Regions from separate parts of the Streptomyces sp. NPDC058092 genome, predicted to be linked through region 1. Evidence: riboswitches for the same ligand, from Rfam matches in the RefSeq annotation. Region 1 holds a riboswitch; the other holds the start of a gene.
The links. A riboswitch is a leader RNA that binds a small molecule or an ion and turns the genes downstream of it on or off. The one in region 1 is predicted to bind glycine.
Positions count from the first base shown of each region.

Region 2: another riboswitch for glycine. It lies ahead of gcvP (aminomethyl-transferring glycine dehydrogenase); the one in region 1 lies ahead of gcvT (glycine cleavage system aminomethyltransferase GcvT).

Region 1 is NZ_JBHVSY010000010.1:246,559-250,195, reverse strand. Features, by position in the region: gene glyA (serine hydroxymethyltransferase) at 1-424, opposite strand, end outside; gene gcvH (glycine cleavage system protein GcvH) at 443-820, opposite strand; gene gcvT (glycine cleavage system aminomethyltransferase GcvT) at 912-2,027, opposite strand; glycine riboswitch at 2,169-2,266, opposite strand; gene ACFVV1_RS19195 (AAA family ATPase) at 2,426-3,127, shown strand; gene ACFVV1_RS19190 (enhanced serine sensitivity protein SseB) at 3,164-3,637, shown strand, end outside.
Region 2 is NZ_JBHVSY010000034.1:69,787-73,423, forward strand. Features, by position in the region: gene gcvP (aminomethyl-transferring glycine dehydrogenase) at 1-1,925, opposite strand, end outside; glycine riboswitch at 2,118-2,214, opposite strand; gene ACFVV1_RS36595 (PRC-barrel domain-containing protein) at 2,328-2,696, shown strand; gene ACFVV1_RS36600 (DNA polymerase IV) at 2,621-3,637, opposite strand, start outside.

The DNA of each region.
Region 1 (3,637 bases):
CGTTGTAGAGCTTGCCGGAGAAGTTGATCTTCATGCCGTGGGTCAGGTGACCGCCGTGGGCCAGGCTTAGGCCCATGATCGTGTCGCCCGGCTTCAGCAGCGCGAACATCGCGGCGGCGTTGGCCTGCGCACCGGAGTGCGGCTGGACGTTCGCGGCCTCGGCGCCGAACAGCGCCTTGATGCGGTCGATGGCGATCTGCTCGACGACGTCGACGTGCTCACAGCCGCCGTAGTAGCGACGGCCCGGGTAGCCCTCGGCGTACTTGTTGGTGAGGACGGAGCCCTGGGCCTCCATGACCGCGACCGGAGCGAAGTTCTCCGAAGCGATCATTTCGAGGGTGGACTGCTGACGGTGGAGCTCGGCGTCGACAGCGGCGGCGACGTCCGGGTCCAGCTCGTGGAGGGAGGAGTTGAGAAGCGACATCAGGTGGTCCCTTGGGTCTCAGTTGCCGGAGAACTCGGTGTACTCGTCGGCGGAGAGCAGGTCCTTCGGCTCCTCGGCGACGCGTACCTTGAACAGCCAGCCGCCCTCGAACGGAGCGGAGTTCACCAGCGACGGGTCGTCCACGACGTCCTGGTTCGCGGCGGTGACCTCACCGGTCACCGGCGAGTACAGGTCGCTCACCGACTTGGTCGACTCCAGCTCGCCGCAGGTCTCGCCCGCGGTCACCGTGTCACCGACCTCGGGGAGCTGGGCGTAGACGACATCGCCGAGCGCGTTGGCGGCGAATTCGGTGATACCGATCGTGGCCACACCGTCCTCGACGGCCGACAGCCACTCGTGCTCCTTGCTGTAACGCAGCTGCTGGGGGTTGCTCATGACCTGAATTCTCCTGTACGCGAGGGAGTGCTGATGAACGGTGGTCTTACGGTGTGAGACGGGACTACGTCACTTCCGAGGTGCGCGGACGTCACTTCTGACGCTTGTAGAACGGCAGCGCCACGACCTCGTACGGCTCGTGGCTGCCCCGGATGTCCACTCCGACGCCCGCGGTTCCGGGCGTGGCGTGCGCGACGTCCACGTACGCCATGGCGATCGGCTTGCCCAGGGTGGGCGACGGGGCGCCCGAGGTGACCTCGCCGATGACCTCGCCCCCGGCGACCACGGAGAAGCCGGCGCGCGGCACGCGGCGGCCCTCGGCGATCAGGCCGACCAGCTTGCGGGGCGGGGCGGTCTCGGCGTGCTCGGCGGCGGCCCGGAGGGCCTTGCGGCCGACGAAGTCGCCCTCCTTCTCGAACTTCACGACGCGGCCGAGACCGGCGTCGAACGGGGTCAGCCCGGTGGTCAGCTCGTGCCCGTACAGCGGCATGCCCGCCTCCAGACGCAGCGTGTCGCGGCAGGAGAGCCCGCACGGGATCAGGCCACGGGAGGCGCCCGCCTCGGTGAGGGCCCTCCACAGCTGCTCGGCGTGCTCGGGGGCGACGAACAGCTCGAAGCCGTCCTCGCCGGTGTAGCCGGTACGGGCGATCAGTGCGGGGACACCGGCGACGGTGCCGGGCAGACCGGCGTAGTACTTCAGGCCGTCCAGGTCGGCGTCGGTGACGGCGGCCAGGATGGCGGGGGACTCGGGCCCCTGGACGGCGAGCAGCGCGTACGCGTCGCGGTCGTCGCGCACCCCGGTGTCGAAACCGTCGGCCCGCGCGCTCAGCGCGTCCAGCACGATCTGGGCGTTGCCGGCGTTGGCGACCACCATGTACTCGGTCTCGCCCAGCCGGTAGACGATCAGGTCGTCCAGGATGCCGCCGTCCTCGGCGCAGATCATCGTGTAGCGGGCGCGGCCCACGGCGACGGTGGCGATGTTGCCGACCAGTGCGAAGTTCAGGAAGGCCGCGGCCTCGGGGCCGGTGACGGTGATCTCGCCCATGTGCGACAGGTCGAAGAGACCGGCCCTGGTGCGGACCGCGTTGTGCTCGTCGCGTTCACTGCCGTACCGCAGGGGCATGTCCCAGCCCGCGAAGTCGGTCATGGTCGCGCCCAGCGAACGGTGCAGGGCATCGAGGGCGGTGAGACGGGGGGCGGTGCTCATGGATGGGGCTCCCAGGGCATGACGACGGAGACGATCCCTCCCCATCTGTCATCGGAACCTGAGAGGTTCGCCGAGAGCCCCCTGAAGGGTTCGGCTTGCACCTTGGGTGGAGCCGCAGAGCGGCCCGCTTTTCAGATCTGCCTCATCCACGCGGTACGGGGCCTGAGAGATTCAAGGGAGGAACTTGCTCCTTCGGCGCCCGGCACATGCAGTGACCGGAACTCTCCCGCGCGGATTCAAGCGGCCTTTATGCAGTTGGCCGGGTCATCATCGCACGCATCGCGCCGGGGTGGGTCCCCGGTCCCTCGCGGGAATCAACGGCGTGGACGGTTGTGCCGCATTACCTTTTCTTTACACTTCAGGGGCATGTGTGGGGTGATCCGGCAGGGGGAGGGGCGATGACGTTGCAGCGGTACGCGACGACCGCGGGGGTCGCGCACGGCGCGATGCCCGCACAACCGGGGGCGGTGCCTGTCACGGAAGCGCGCGGCCCGCACGCGCCCGTCGTGCGGGACCTGCGGGAGCGGGGCGGGCGCAGCCCGCGCAGCCTGCACTTCGCGGCGGGCGACGTGGTGGTGGTGTCCGGGCTGCCCGGCAGCGGCAAATCCACGCTCATCCGGCGGGCGGTGACGACGGCCCACGCCATCGACTCCCAGGACACCCGGGACCGCTGGGCGGGGCTCGTGCCCGGGTTAGTGCCGTACGCCCTCTACCGTCCCCTCGTCCGCGTCGCCCACTACTGGGGACTGTGGCGGGTGCTGCGCTCCGGTGAGTCCGTCGTCGTCCACGACTGCGGAACCCAGGCGTGGGTACGCGGCTGGCTGGCCCGTGCCGCGCGGCGCCGGGGCCGCGTCCTGCACCTCGTCCTGCTCGACGTCACACCGCAGACGGCGAGGGACGGCCAGCGGGAACGCGGTCGCGGCGTCTCCGGATACGCCTTCGCCCGGCACCGCAGGGCGGTGGGGAGGCTGCTGCGGGGCACCGAGACCGGCCTGCTGCCGCCCGGGTGCGCCTCGGCGGTGCTGCTGGACAGGGAGGCGGCCGGGCTGCTGGCCCGGATCGCGTTCGCGGACGTACAGGGCCCGGGAGCCGGACGTTAACCTTCTGCCGGAAAGCTTGGGGAAGAAGGGGAAGCAGTGGACATTCCGGCACAGGGTCAGTCCCATCCGCGGAGCGGATGGCCCGCCAATGAGCTCGAAGAGGTGCTGATGGCCTCGGTGGGCAGCCCGGAGGCGGGCGGACGGCTCGTCGAGGTGCTCGGGCGCAGCCAGGTCTGGGTGCCTCTGCCGGGCGGCGGCGGACCCGACTCCCCCGACCTGGACCTGCCGACGCTGGAGATCGAGGGTGCCGCGTATGTGCCCGTATTCAGCTCCGAACAGCAGTTCCTCAGCTGTGTCGGCACCGCCATGCCCTTCGCTGTCGCGCCCGCCCGCGATTTCGCCCGCGGACTGCCCCCGCAGCTCGGCATCGCGGTGAACCCGGGCGGCGCTGTCGGGATGCCGCTGCCGCCGCCCGCCGTGGCCGAGCTCTGCCGCGCCGGACGCGCCCTGCTGGACGGACCGGCCGGCGGCGGCCGGGTCCGGCTGTACGAGCCGGACTGGAAGGAGGAG
Region 2 (3,637 bases), on a different contig from region 1:
GTCTCGATCTTGGCGCGGAGGTCCTCGATGTCGACCTCGCCGTCGTCGGCGGTCTTCACCACGACGACCTTCATGCCGGCCATCACGGCGCTGGCGGCGTTGGTGCCGTGCGCGGAGGACGGGATGAGGCAGACGGTCCGCTGGTCGTCGCCGTTGGCCCGGTGGTACGCCCGTACGGCCAGGAGGCCGGCGAACTCGCCCTGCGAGCCGGCGTTCGGCTGGATCGAGACGGCGTCGTAGCCGGTGACCTCGGCGAGGCGCTCCTCCAGCTCACGGATGAGGGTGAGGAAGCCCGGCGCCTGCTCGGCCGGCGCGAACGGGTGCAGCGCGCCGAACTCGGGCCAGGTGATCGGCTCCATCTCGGTGGTCGCATTCAGCTTCATGGTGCAGGAGCCGAGCGGGATCATGCCGCGGTCCAGGGCATAGTCCCGGTCGGCGAGCTTGCGCAGGTAGCGCAGCATCGCCGTCTCGGAACGGTGCTGGTGGAAGACCGGGTGGGTGAGGATCTCGTCGGTGCGCAGCAGGCCCTCGGGCAGCACGTCGGCAGCCGCGGCGTCCAGCGCCTCGACGTCCCCGCCGACGCCGAACGCGGCCCAGACGGCGGCGATCTGCGTACGGGTGGTGGTCTCGTCACAGGCGAGGGAGACGAGGTCCGTGTCGACGAGCCGCAGGTTGACGCCGCGCTCGCGGGCGTCGGCCACGACATCGGCGGCCTTCCCCGGAACGCGCACGGTGAGGGTGTCGAAGTAGGCGCCGGTCACGACGTCGATGCCACTGGCGCGCAGGCCCTCGGCCAGGATCGTCGCGTAGCGGTGGGTACGACGGGCGATCGTCCGCAGCCCGTCCGGGCCGTGGTAGACGGCGTACATCCCGGCCATGACGGCGAGCAGCACCTGAGCCGTGCAGATGTTACTGGTGGCCTTCTCGCGCCGGATGTGCTGCTCGCGGGTCTGCAGCGCCAGCCGGTAGGCCTTGTTGCCGTCCGCGTCGACGGAGACGCCGACGAGGCGGCCGGGCAGGCTGCGGGCGAGCTTCTCGCGTACGGCCATGAAGCCGGCGTGCGGTCCGCCGAAGCCCATCGGCACGCCGAAACGCTGCGTGGTGCCGACCGCGATGTCCGCGCCCAGGTCGCCCGGTGAGGTGAGCAGGGTCAGGGCCAGCAGGTCGGCGGCGACCGTGACGATCGCACCCAGTTCGTGGGCCTGCTCGATCAACGGCTGGACGTTCCGCACCGCTCCGGAGGCGCCCGGGTACTGCACCAGCACACCGAAGACGCCGCGCTCGGCAATCTCTGCCGGGATGCCGTCGGAGAGGTCGGCGACGACGACCTCGACACCGGAGGGCTCCGCGCGGGTCTCGATGACGGCGATCGTCTGCGGCAGGGCGTCGGCGTCGACCAGGAAGACGCCGTTCTTGACCTTGCCGACGCGCCGCGAGAGCGCCATGGCCTCGGCGGCCGCGGTGCCCTCGTCGAGCAGCGAGGCGCCGGAGGTGGGCAGCCCGGTCAGCTCGGCGACCATCGTCTGGAAGTTGAGGAGCGCCTCCAGGCGGCCCTGCGAGATCTCCGGCTGGTACGGCGTGTAGGCCGTGTACCAGGCGGGGTTCTCCATGACGTTGCGGAGGATCACCGGCGGAGTGAAGGTGCCGTAGTAGCCGAGCCCGATCATCGGGGCCAGCACCTGATTGCGGCCGGCCAGGGCGCGCAGCTCGGCGTGGACCTCGGCCTCGGTGCGGGCGGCCGGCAACCGGAGTGCCTCCGCGCTCTTGATGACATCGGGCACCGCGGCCGCGGTCAGCTCGTCCAGCGAGCCGTAACCGACCTGGGCAAGCATCTTCGACTGCGCCTCGTCATCGGGACCGATGTGGCGCTGCTCGAACGGAATACCCTGCTCCAGCTGGGAGAGCGGAGTGCGACGGGGGGTCATGGTGGAGGCCTCCTGGTCTGTCACGACCTGCGAGGGGCACCACGGCGCGGGTGCCCGGACGGCCTCCCCCTCTGTCATCTCAACCTGAGAGCTTCACCGGCGCGCCTTGCGGCGTACCGGCTTTCACCGTCGGTGAGGAAGGGAACCGACGGCGCTCGGCCGCACGGAACCCGCCCTGCTTTCCAGAGTGACCTCGTCCGCGCGGTACGGGGGCCTGAGAGATTCCGGGGAGGATTTGCTCCTTCGGCGCCTCCGGATTCGCTCCGGAGGACTCTCCCGCACGGGGTCAGCAGCCACGACCAGCCTACCAGCGGGATTCTTGGCGGAATTCTCGAGTGGCCAACCCCCCGGATCTGCACTTTTGTAGTGCTTGTGGAGTAGCCGCGACCAGTGGGAGGGACCGTGCAGACCGACATCGATCCGCGCAGCCTGATCGGCCGCAAGGCGTTCGACCGCAAGGGCACCAAGATCGGAACCGTGGACGAGGTGTACCTCGACGACGCGACCGGTGTACCCGAGTGGGCAGCCGTACGTACCGGACTCTTCAGCCGGGACGCGTTCGTCCCGCTGGAACCCAGCGAGTTCGTGGAGGATTCGCTCCGCGTCCCCTTCGACCGGGCGCTGATCAAGGACGCACCGGACTTCGGCGTCGGTCGCCATCTCTCACCGGAACAGGAGCTCCAGCTCTACCGGCACTACGGTCTGGACTCCCCTCCCGAGGAGACCGGCCCGGACAGGGACTTCGGCAGACTGGCCGGCCAGGACGAGTAGTCCACCGGATTCCGCACCAGCGGCAGCGGATCGGCCGGTTGCAACTGCGCGTCGTCGATCCGGAAGGTGCGCACCCGGCCGGGCGCCGACTCCGGTTCCTCGAACCGCACCGTGACCCGGCCGACACCGCTGCCCTGCACCCAGCCATGGCCGTAGACGTCATGGCGTACGTCGTGTCCGGCGGGCCAGCGTCGCGCGGCGAGCTGTTCGGAGGTCTCGGGGGTCTCCTCCCCCGCACCGCCGGCCGGCTCGGCCCCCACGTCCACCGCATCCTCCTCCGCCGCTTCCCCGGTCGCGGCCCGCTCACCGGCCGCCTGTGCGAAGAGGTCCTCCTGCGTGTAGTCGGCGAGCCCCGTGACGCCCACCCCCAGGAGCCGTACGCCTCCGGTGGTGTCCACCGCCTCCAGAAGCCGCGCGGCGGCCTCCCGGACCACCGTGGGGTCGTCCGTCGGCCCACGGAGCGTCTCGGATCTCGTGAGCGTGGAGAAGTCGTACCGGCGCACCTTCAGCACCACCGTCCGCCCGGACCGCCCCGCACCCCGCAGCCGCTGGACGCATCGGCCGGCCAGCCGCTCCACCTCCGTCCTGACCCGCACCCGGTCGTGCAGGTCCGCGTCGAAGGTGTCCTCGACCGACACCGATTTCGCGTCCCGCTCCGCGACGACGGGCCGGTCGTCGTATCCGAACGCCATCCGGTGGAGCGAGCCGCCGTGTGCCTTTCCCAGCAGCCGTACGAGCTCCGCCTCACCCGCCTCGGCCAGGTCATTGACGGTCGTCATCCCGGCGCGGCGCAGATGATCCGCCGTCGCGGGCCCGACGCCGGGGAGGATCCGTACCGGCATCGGTGCGAGCAGCTCCCGCTCCGTGCCCGGCTCGATGAGCAGCAGCCCGTCCGGTTTGGCCTGCTCCGAAGCGATCTTGGCCAGCATCTTGGAGCCGGC